One region of the Clostridium gelidum genome, then DNA from elsewhere that is predicted to be linked to it. Evidence: riboswitches for the same ligand, from Rfam matches in the RefSeq annotation. Region 1 holds a riboswitch; the other holds the start of a gene.

The links. Region 1 has a riboswitch for lysine ahead of lysA (diaminopimelate decarboxylase). Riboswitches for the same ligand answer to the same signal wherever they lie in the genome.
Region 2: linked by a shared signal. The riboswitch ahead of psyc5s11_RS06355 (amino acid permease) and the one ahead of lysA (diaminopimelate decarboxylase) in region 1 are both predicted to bind lysine.

The regions. Positions count from the first base shown of each region.
Region 1 covers NZ_AP024849.1:5,585,814-5,591,911, reverse strand. The annotation lists gene psyc5s11_RS25635 (DUF4097 family beta strand repeat-containing protein) at 1-227, opposite strand, end outside; gene psyc5s11_RS25630 (DUF1700 domain-containing protein) at 227-1,255, opposite strand; gene psyc5s11_RS25625 (beta/alpha barrel domain-containing protein) at 2,024-2,698, shown strand; lysine riboswitch at 2,878-3,047, shown strand; gene lysA (diaminopimelate decarboxylase) at 3,312-4,607, shown strand; gene lepB (signal peptidase I) at 4,950-5,483, shown strand; gene lepB (signal peptidase I) at 5,611-6,098, shown strand, end outside.
Region 2 covers NZ_AP024849.1:1,412,787-1,418,884, forward strand. The annotation lists gene psyc5s11_RS06350 (APC family permease) at 1-1,586, shown strand, start outside; gene psyc5s11_RS06355 (amino acid permease) at 1,691-3,121, opposite strand; lysine riboswitch at 3,275-3,449, opposite strand; gene psyc5s11_RS06360 (transporter substrate-binding domain-containing protein) at 3,766-4,599, shown strand; gene psyc5s11_RS06365 (amino acid ABC transporter permease) at 4,716-5,492, shown strand; gene psyc5s11_RS06370 (amino acid ABC transporter ATP-binding protein) at 5,576-6,098, shown strand, end outside.

The DNA.
Region 1 (6,098 bases):
ATAGTATAGTCTTTTGATATATAAGAGTCATTAAAATTAAAGTCATTGAAATCAAAGAAAGTGACTTTTAAATTATTAGGGTCTATATTAAGCTCATCGGCATAATCAGAAAGCTTATAACCGCTTTGTACGAGTACAATGCATCCGGAAGCATAGAAGGTAATAGATAAAAGGAGCAATACTAACATGAATATTTTCATATTAGTAGAAATAAACTTCTTTTCCATTAGAATGCACCCCCTTTAGATTTAAGTGATTTAAAAGATTTAACTGATATGTGTATAAAGAACTTGCAAAGATAATAAAATATTAGTGATAAAATAATTGATAATGAAATTGATCCTAATGAAAAGAGAACTATTACTGGATATGGGAAATTAGCAACAAACATTGGTACATTAGGACCTCCAATAAAACTAGTAAATGTTCCGCCAACTAATAAGCCAATGCTACCCAATAAAATACCTATAGCTGCTCCTAAAAGTCCCAAAATGCAACCAATAATTCCAGTTATAACTGGGAAGAATATTATTAAAGCTAAAATTATAATGGAAATTTTTAAAAGTGTATTTACGTTAAATTGTGAGGTCTTATTTTTAGAAATTTGGTCATTAAAATTACTTGAGTTAGAATCTGAACTTCGATTATTATTAAACTTAGAATTATAATTGGAGTAATCATTGTTATCGTTATTAGAATTAAAACCACTTTCATCAGTATAATTAAAATTTGATTCATTTGAATTATCAAGGTTATAAAAATCAGAATTTAAATTAATATCTTTATAAGAATCATTAATTTTAAGAGTATCCAACTTGTTATTAGTTTCAAAGTCATTTTCCTTATTATTATTATTATTGTTTAAGTTATCATTAGTGTTAAAATCATTGAAAATATCAGTGTAAGTATTATCAGTAACTATAGCTGGTTCATCAATAGAATTTGGATAATTGTTTATAGAATTATTATTATCAGAAATTATGTCAGTGATGGAATTCTTATCATTAATAGGAGTAATATCAGCATCACTTGTAAGACATTCTGAATTAATAGGAGTTTTTAAATCTTCATTCCTATATCTATTAACGATTAAATTGGGATCACCTAATTGCCTTAGTATTTCTTGTTCTGTTTTTCCAGAAGCTAATCCAACCCTAAAGTTATTTTCATAATAGGAAATAATATCTTGTAATTTTATTTCGGGAAAGTCTTTTAAACCATCCATTAAAACATTGAAAAATTCATTTTGGTTCATTAAAATATGCCCCCTTTAATTTTTATGGTATATATTGAATAAGCTAGATTTCATGTTTAATGATTATATTTATTAAAAAATATTTCTCGATTAAAAGTATATGGTATGAAAGGGCATAGTACAATATATTAGGACACAGTTTAATATTTTATTAAGGTATTATATGGTAAAATAATAAAGTATTAAGAAATTCTTAAGGTCTGATATAAATAAAAAATGGGAATTGTACAAGCACTGTGAATAAGTATGTGGATAAGTACTGCATGTATGTCTATAAATATGGGGGATTAAGCTAGTAAGTTACAACGATTAGTCATGATGTTGATAACTATATAATGATTGTGGATAAGTTATAAGTAATCTTGCTCTTTGAACTTCTCCAGCGAACAAATGTGAGTCAAGTTTCCTTTGATTTGGGTCCTCAAACTTGGTTAACTCGTGAATATGAGTTAACCTCACTATAAAAGTTATTTTCATAGTGACTGTTTTAAATAAATGTTGTTAAGTGCATTAGATGGAAAGTAATAATTATAAACAATATCCACACTTTTGTGGATAAATACTGTGGATATTGTGGATAAGTTTTAAAGATAAAAATTAACTTTAAGAAAGAATATAAAGGAGTATAATATATTGTATTAATGATTTAAAAAATAACAAAAGTGTTCACAATTAAAGAAAATTATTATATAGTAAAATGTAATTATGAAAGTTTAGTAAGCCAAATTAAACATATTCAAAATAAATAATGAGGAGGGGATAAGAATTATGGTAAGTAAAGAGGCGAAATTTATTCCTCAAATAAAAGGTACACTTAGAAATCATGTGATAGAGGTTCCAGCAGTCATAAGAAATTGTGGCGGAATTACGATTTTTGGAAAAAGAATAAAGTCATTATTATTCAGCACGGATGTTGCATTAATAAGAAATAGTAATGCAGATGCTATTATAGCAGTGTATCCATTTACACCACAACCTCTAATAACACAAGCTCTTATTATGGCAGCAGATGTTCCTGTTTTTTGTGGTGTTGGTGGAGGAATAACGCAAGGTAAAAGGGTTGTGAATTTAGCTATGGATGCTGAGTTTAAAGGTGCTATGGGAGTAGTAGTAAATGCGCCTACAACTAATGAAATTGTTAAAAAAATTAGAGCGACTATAGATATACCAGTTATAGTAACTGTTATTTCAGAAGATGAAGATATTGCTAAAAGAATCGAAGCTGGAGCAACTATATTAAATGTTTCAGGTGGCAAAGAAACAGTTAATATAGTCAGAAATATTAGAAATAGGTTTCCAGAGTTTCCTATAATAGCTACTGGTGGACCAAGTGAAGAGTCAATTTATGATACAATTCAAGCCGGAGCTAATGCCATAACTTTTACACCACCAACTTCAGCAAGTATTATGGGAAGCCTCATGGATAAATATAGAAGTGAATAAAAGATAAGTGAGAATCGCGTGCTCAGTGAACGAATGCGAATCGAGTTTCATTTAATTTAAAAAAAGTGTTGATTTAAGGAAAAAATATGGTATCATATTTTTAATAGTTTAATAATATAATAGTAACTATTATAAGTTTCAAGGAATAGAATTTTAGAATATTACGAGAATATAACATGACCTGGGGTAGAGGTGCTGTAATAAAGAGTAGGTATAAGGAGTCGGTAGGCAATGATTTATACACAAAGGTATTATAGCCGAAGAAATGAATTAATATACGGTAATTTATTTCTGGATATTCATAGAATATGTGAATAACTGTCACGAAAAGTGTTGAGCTACAAGGTGCCTTTTTCAGTTAACAATGAACAGTTAACAGTTAGCAATTTAGAAATAAAGAAGGATGATTTTGTTAGTATATAAATTAAAATCCATATAACAATTCATTTTTGATAAATTGATAATTAATGAAAATATTGAGCATACAAATTAGCATAAGCGACCACTCGTCACAGATATTTTCTGTGGCGTTTATTTTTTTGAAATTTACAATAGACAATTGTCAACTGTAAATTGTACATTGTCAATTGAATTTAATTTGGGGGTTAACGAAATGAAATTATTTGGAACGATGAAAGCACAAGATAATCAATTAGTAATTGGTGGGGTTAGTGCCAAGGATTTAGTAAAGGAATATGGAAGTCCGTTATATGTATTCGATGAAGCTTTAATAAGAGAATACTGCACTGATTATAGAAAGTATTTTAAATGTGAAGAAAATAATAATAGAGTAGCCTTTGCTGGAAAAGCATTTTTGACTATTCAAATGTGCAAATTATTAAAAGAAGAAAATATGTGTTTAGATGTTGTGTCTGGTGGAGAATTATATACTGCGCATATTGCAGGATTTCCACTTGAAAAAGTAATGTTTCATGGAAATAATAAAACTTTAGATGAAATAGAGCTAGGAGTAAAATTAGGCGTAGGAAATTTTGTTGTAGATAATTATTATGAAATTGATGCATTAAATGACATAGCTAAGGAATATAATAAAGTTCAAAATATTTATTTGAGAATAACACCAGGAATCGAAGCACATACACATGATTATATAAAGACAGGACAAATAGATTCAAAATTTGGTTTTGCACCAGTTGAAACTGTTATAGAAGATGCTATTAAGAAGGCTATAAGTTTAGACAATATAAACCTTGCAGGAATACATTGTCATATAGGTTCACAAATTTTTGACTTGGAACCATATGAGGATGCTGTAGAGATAATGTTAGAGCTTGTAAGAAAAACTAAAGAAAATTTTGGCTATTTGATTAAAGAAGTAGATTTCGGTGGTGGCTTTGGGATATATTATACTAGCTCGGATGAACCAAGAACAACTGAAGAATATTGCAAGACAATAATTAATAAAGTTGATGAGGTTTGCATCCGAACTGGTCAAGAAAGACCAATTCTCACAATAGAACCAGGAAGAAGTATTGTAGCTAATGCGGGAATTACTTTATATACTATAGGTGCAGTTAAAGAAATTCCAACTGTCAGGAAATATGTTTCAGTAGATGGTGGGATGACTGACAATATTAGACCAGCTCTTTATAATGCACAATATGAAGGTATTATTGCAAACAGAATTGCAGGTGATTTAGAAGAGACTGTAACTGTAGCAGGGAAATGTTGTGAATCAGGAGATATATTATTAGAAGATATTAAGCTCCCAGAAGTTAAAAGTGGAGATATTTTGGCTATAATGACTACAGGTGCTTATGGTTATTCTATGGCAAGCAATTACAATAGAATACCAAAGCCAGCAGTGGTTATGGTTAAAGATAATGAAGCAAGATTAATCTGTAGAAGAGAATCTTATGAAGATTTATTAAAGAATGATTTAATCTAGAGTCATGTTGTTTTAAAGGTACTATATTTAAAAAATGGGTATTTTAGAAAATTTTACATGTAATAAGGATGATATGCACTAATTTTTAAAATTAGTGCATATTTTAATATCTGTGGAATTATAAAATGTAGATATAATAAAAAGATATAAAAGTTTACAACTTGTAAATATTTAAAACAATAAATTATGGTATACTAAAACAGTATCGAAAAATAAACACCTATAAAAAAAACTCAACCAAGACTTAAAGAGAAACCTAATCATAACATGTTAATGGAATATATAACCATAAAATATAAAACGTGGAGGCAAAGTGGTGTGACAGAAAATGCTAAAAATCAAATGACAGAAGATAAAAAGATTAAAAAGAAGTCAACAATAAAAGAATGGATAATAGATATAGCAGTTGTTGCTGTTGTAGCACTTTTAATTTGGAAGTTTGTGGGTTATGGGGTTTGGATTAAAAGTGGATCTATGATTCCAACCTTAGAAGTTAAAGATAGATTGATTGTAACAAGAGTACATAATGCTGGTAATTTAAAGGAAGGGGATATTGTACTATTTAAAAATGATGAATTTAAAGGTGATATTTTAATAAAAAGATTAATTGGACTTCCCGGAGATAAAATAGAAATTAAAAATGGAGTTGTCTTTAGAAATGGAGAACAGCTTAAAGAGGATTATGTGAAAAATAATGAAAGATATGATGGTACATTTCAAGTACCACAAGGAAAATACTTCTTTTTAGGAGATAATAGAGCAAATTCTGATGATTCAAGACATTGGAAAAAAGGTCCTTATGTTGATGAATCTGATATAGAAGGCAAGGCTAGAATAAAATATTATCCAATAAAAGATTTTGAAATATTAAAGTAATAGCAATAATTGAAAAATGAATATTGATTATAAGTGCAAATAGTATTACAATGATATATTAATGTTAATTTAAATGTATATATGATTGAAACTATAAGAGCAGTTTAATAAAAAGGGAGAACGTTAAATGAGAGAAGAAGATGAGATGATGGAATCAAAAGATATAGATAGCTCAGAAAATAGCTCTGATCTAACCAATATTTATTATTCAAAATCAGAAAATATAATAGAGGATAAAGAAGAAAACTTATCAAAAAAGGGATTCATAGCAAGTTTTCTATCAAAAGGTAGCTTTTTCAGTGAATGGATAATTCCAATAATAGCTGCCATAGGAATAGCATTACTAATAAATAAGTTTTTAGTTTATAATGTTTATATACCAAGTGAATCAATGGTTCCAACTTTAAATATTGGTGATAAATTAATGGTAACGAGAGTGTATGATACTGATAAAATTAAAAGAGGAGATATAATTGTATTTTTTTCAGAGGAGCTTAATGAGGTGCTTATAAAAAGAGCAATAGGACTTCCTGGAGATCATATTAAAATACATGATGGTATTGTCAATGTAAATGGAGAAGATATTAAAGAAGATTATGTAAAAAATAATGAAAG
Region 2 (6,098 bases), 1.9 Mb from region 1:
TAATTGATTCTTATCCTCATGGTGGAGGATCATATATTGTTGCTAGCGATAATATAGGTAAATTACCAGGACTAGTAGCAGCAGCATCTTTAATGATAGACTATGTTTTAACTGTTGCAGTTAGTACTTGCGCAGGAGCAGCAGCAATAACATCAGCAATTCCAGTACTTTTACCACATAAAGCGTTAATAGCTATTTTAGTAATAGGGTTGATAACACTCGGAAACTTAAGAGGTACAAAAGACTCAGCTAAGTTATTTGGAATACCAACATATTTATTTATATTATCTATAATAATAATGATAGTAACAGGAATTTTTAAGGTTTTAGTTTTAAAAGTAACTCCAGTAGAGTTGTATCAATTAAATGACTCTACACAGGATTTGACTATATTGTTATTTTTGAAAGCTTTTTCTTCAGGATGTACAGCATTAACTGGTATTGAAGCAGTAAGTGATGGAATTCCTAATTTTAAAAATCCAGCTCAAAAAAATGCTAAAACAGTATTGGTTTTGTTAGCATGTATTGTCTTTGTAATATTTGGCGGAATATCATACTTATCAACAATGTATACAGCAATACCTGGTAAGGATATTACAGTAATAGCACAAATAGCTATTCAAGTTTTTGGACAAAATAGTTTAATGTTTTTTGCTGTACAAGCTACAACTGCTATTATTCTTACTCTTGCAGCAAATACAGCATTTTCAGATTTACCTTTGTTATTATCAATACTCGCAAAAGATGGATATGTACCAAGACAACTTAGCACTAGAGGAACTAGATTAAGTTTTTCAAATGGTATAGTATTATTATTTTTAGCAGCATCATTATTGGTATATATGGTTAATGGTAGTACACATCTGTTATTATCACTATATGCAGTAGGTGTTTTCTTATCATTTACATTGTCTCAATTTGGAATGTTTAAGAAATGGACAAAAAGTAAAGAAGGAAATTGGAAACATAAGGCTTTTATAAATGGTTTAGGAGCAACTGTTACAGCAGCAACATGTATAATAATAGGAGTAGAGAAATTTACACATGGAGCATGGATTGTACTTATATGTATACCACTACTTGTAACAGCAATGCTAAGAATTAGAAAGCATTATACTAAAGTAAGAGAAAATTTAGTGATAGATGTAGAAGTAGAAGGTTTAATTGTAAGAGAAGCTATAACTAAACATGTTATTGTACCAGTACAAACAATAAATAAATCTTTTATAAAGACGTTAAATTATGCTTTGACAATTGGCGATAATATAGAAGTTTATCATGTGAGCACAGATGAGGAACAAACAAAGAAATTAATAGAAAAGTTTGCAACACTTAAAATTGCTGCACATCTTATAATTGAAAATGCACCTTATAGAAATGTTAATGAAAAATTAGTTTCTTATGTAGATGAAAAACATAAACAATTAAAAACACATGAAGTAATTACAATAGTTATGCCTCAATTCATTATACATAAATGGTGGCATCAAGTTCTTCACAATCAAACATCTGTATTTTTAAGAAGATCTATATTGAAAATGAGAAATGTAATAATAATAACTGTACCTTATATAATTAATGAATAATTTATAGAAAATAGTTAAAATAAGAGTATCAAGGACGATTAGAAAATCATTTCTTAATACTCTTATTTTTAATTATCTAAAAATATATTTTTTATGTACTTTATCTATATATTATTTTCAGAGAAAACTAAATCAACATCATCTAAAGGAACAACTTTAGTTTTATGTTTAATTTTATAACCGACATATAATCCAATGAATAATGGAATTCCTATATAAGAAGCAATTAAACCTTGCCAATCAATTCCATCAGGTTTTATGCATGAGTATCCTTGACCTATTATTATTATTAAACACATTAATAATGCTAGTATAGGTCCAAATGGATAGAATAGAGCTTTGTATTTTAAATCTTTTAAATTTTTACCTTGATAAATAAATGCTTTTCTAAATCTATAGTGACATAATGCTATACCTACCCAAGCTATAAATCCAGCAAGACCAGATGCAGCAATTAGCCAAACGTAAACTGTACTTTCTGCAAACATACCAGTTAAAAAGCAAGCTGAAGCAATTATAGTAGTTGCAATTACAGCATTTACAGGTACACCTCTTTTATTAGTTTTAGCAAACATTTGAGGAGCCATACCTTCTTTAGCCATTGAAAATAACATTCTGCTTGATGCATACATACCAGAGTTACCAGCAGATAATACAGAAGTTAATATAATTGCATTCATCAATGATGCAGCACCTGCTATTCCAGCTCTTTCAAATACCATTGTAAATGGACTTGTTGAAACGCCGGCTTCTGTAAATGGTATTATAGCACCTAAGACAATTATTGTACCTAAGTAAAATATTATTATTCTCCAAAATATTGATTTTATAGCTTTTGGTATAGTTTTTTCGGGATTTTCGCTTTCACCAGCAGCAACTCCTATAAGTTCAGTTCCTTGAAATGAGAAACCGGCAATTAAAAATATAGCAAATATAGATTTAATACCTCCATGAAATGGTCCATCAGCTATAAAGTAGTTATGAAATCCTACACTGCTCCCACCCATTATACCTAAAATCATTAAAACACCTATTGCTAAAAATACAAGAACTGTAACTACTTTAATTCCAGCAAACCAGTATTCTGTTTCGCCATATGCTTTTGAAGATAAGACATTTAAACCTACTATTATTATTAAAAATATTATACTCCAGAAGAATCCATTCACGTTAGGGAACCAATACTTCATAATTAAAGAACCTGCAACCATTTCAGCTGCTATTGTTATAGCCCAGTTATACCAATAATTCCAACCAAGAGCAAATCCAAGAGCTGGATCAATAAATTTATTAGCATATGTACTGAAAGAACCAGAGATTGGCATATAAGTTGCCATTTCCCCCAAACTAGTTATTAAAAAGTACACCATAATACCTACTAATGTATAAGCTACTAATGCACCTCCAGGTCCAGCTTGATTTAGGGTATCACCCATTGCAAGAAATATACCTGTACCAATTGAACCACCTAAAGCTATCATGTTTAAGTGTCTTGCTTTTAAACCTCTTTTTAATTCGTTGTTTTGTTCATCCATTGCGTTTACTCTCCTTATGATATTAGAATACATAAGCAAGCAACTAAGATAATGAATAAAGATTTACACAATAAAAAAATGCCATGAAAGCATATTCATGACATAAATACGAAGTTGCATATTGAAATAATATAAAAAATCGCATATATTTCCATTGAAAATAGCTCTCCACAAATTGAATTGTGACAGTTATATGCATATTTTACATAAAACCAGTAAATAATATTAAAGCAATTTATTATTTACTTCGGCGAAAGTTCCTTTCATATTAATTGGTTATGCTTAAATCCATAATATTACTCTTAAATTTCGCGCCTCTATCTTAGTTATCTACCTATTAAATTATATCTAATTATCTAATAAAATTAAAAATAAGTCAATATTTTTAATATTTTATATTAAAAATTAAAATTTGATATATTTATACTCTTAATATAGGTGCTGTTTTGTTGGGGAATTATCAATAATTTAAAAAAAGAAATGATAAAACGTTTATAAAACAAATGAAAAGTTTTGTAATTGACAATAATATATGCTGAGGGTATAATTCAGTATATAAATAATTGTTATTGACAATGGCGTCAACTTTAGTAAGGAAAGTTGGCTTATTTTTTTAGCAATAAGAATTTAAGGGGGACTAAGTTATGAAAAGATTAAAAAACATAATTGCAGTGGCTTTATGTGTTGCAACTATTGGTGTATTAAGTGGTTGTGGTTCAAAAAGCGGAGGGGATGATAAAGTGTTACGCGTAGGCACAGAAGGGGCATCTGCACCATTTAATTGGACGCAAACTGATAATTCAAACAATGCAATTCAGATTAATGGTGGCAATGAATATGCAAACGGGTATGATTTAATGATTGCTCAAAAGGTTGCAGATAAAATTGGATATAAACTAGAAGTACATAAAATGGACTTTGATGGATTAATTCCAGGTGTAACTTCTGGAAAAATTGATGTTGCAATTGCACAAATGAGTATTACAAAAGAGCGTATGCAAAGTGTAGATTTTTCAGATCCATATTACAAAGCTAGTATAGTAGCACTTACTAAGAAGGGGACTCCTTATGAGAATGCTAAAAGTGTTGCTGATTTAAAGGGCGCTATTTGCTCGTCTCAGTTAAGTACAGTTTGGTATGATATGTTAAAGCAAATTCCAGATGCTAATATTAAACCAGCTATGGATACTGTACCTTCTTTAATAGTTGCACTTTCATCTGGTAAAGTAAATGTTGTTACAATGGATAAACCAACAGCTATGGCAGCAGTTCATTCAAATCCAGATTTAGTTATGATAAATCCTGAAGGAGATAAGGGATTTAAGGCTTCTGATGAAGATGTAAATATTGGTATTGCTCTTAAAAAAGGAAATAAAGAATTAACTGATAAGATTAATAAAGCAATTTCAGAAATTTCAGAAGAAGATCGTAATAAGATGATGGAAGAGGCTATTAAAGTGCAACCATTATCAAAATAGTAATAAGGAGGTTTGTATTATAAACCTCCTTATTTTAAGGCACAATAAAAAAGTCAGTATACTAGTATATTGTCTTTGCAGTGATTAAAATATATTTTTTGTGAGGTGGAAAAGATATGACATCAAATGCGCCAGTTGGATTTTTTCAATGGGTATGGTTTATTTTACAACATTATGGAAATCTATTTATACAAGGAGCATTTTATACACTTTTAATTGCAATAGTTGGTACAATAGTTGGATGTATTATAGGATTTTTAGTAGGTATAGTAAAAACTATAGAAATAGATTCAGAAGCAAATATAATCCATAAAGTTCTATTAAAATGCTCAAAAATGATTTTATCTGCTTATGTTGAATTTTTTAGGGGAACCCCTATGATTGTGCAAGCTATGGTTATATTCTATGGTGCTATGGAAGCATTTGCAATTGATTTATCTCCATTAGCAGCAGGATTAATAGTTGTTTCAATTAATACAGGTGCTTATATGGCAGAAACTGTACGTGGAGGGATTTTATCTGTTGATTCAGGGCAAACAGAAGGAGCAAAGGCAATTGGAATGACACATTTTCAAACAATGATATATATAGTGCTTCCGCAAACATTACGAAACATAATGCCTCAGATAGGTAATAATCTAATTATCAATATTAAGGATACATCTGTATTAAATGTAATATCTGTAACAGAATTATTCTTTGTAGGTAAATCAGCATCTGGAGCTTATTATAAATATTTTGAAGTGTTTTTTATTATCTGTATGATTTATTTTGTTATAAATCTTATAATTTCTAGATTATTACGTTTTATAGAAAATAAAATGGATGGGCCTGACAGTTATAAATTGGAGAATAATGACTATATGTCAGGAGATATAACTGAAAACAGATAAGCATATTAAAAAAATAACAAGTCAAAATGCTAGTTATTTTCTTTCATATGCCTAAATTATAAAAGTGAAGGTGTGAAAATAAAATGGAAGCTGCTGCAAAAATGAATATTGATGGTTCTATATTGGAAATTTGCCATTTAGGAAAGACTTTTGGGAATAACCAAGTATTAAAAGATATTGATTTTAATATAAAGCAAGGAGATGTAGTTTGTATTATTGGTGCATCAGGATCGGGAAAATCAACTCTTCTTAGATGTATAAATATGTTAGAAACTCCTACTTCAGGCGAGGTACTACACAATAAAGAGAATATACTAAATAAACGCAAAGAAATAACAAGCTACAGGGCAAAAGTTGGCATGGTATTTCAACAATTTAATCTGTTTAATAATATGACAGTGATTGAAAATTGTATGATTGGAGTTATTAAAGTTCTAAAAAAAGATAAAGAATATGCTAAAGATATTTCTATGAGATATTTAAAAAAAGTAGGGATGGCACCTTACATTAATGCTAAGCCACATCAACTTTCAGGAGGACAAAAACAACGTGTTGCTATTGCTCGTGCACTTGCAATGGAACCAGAAGTGCTTTTATTTGATGAAC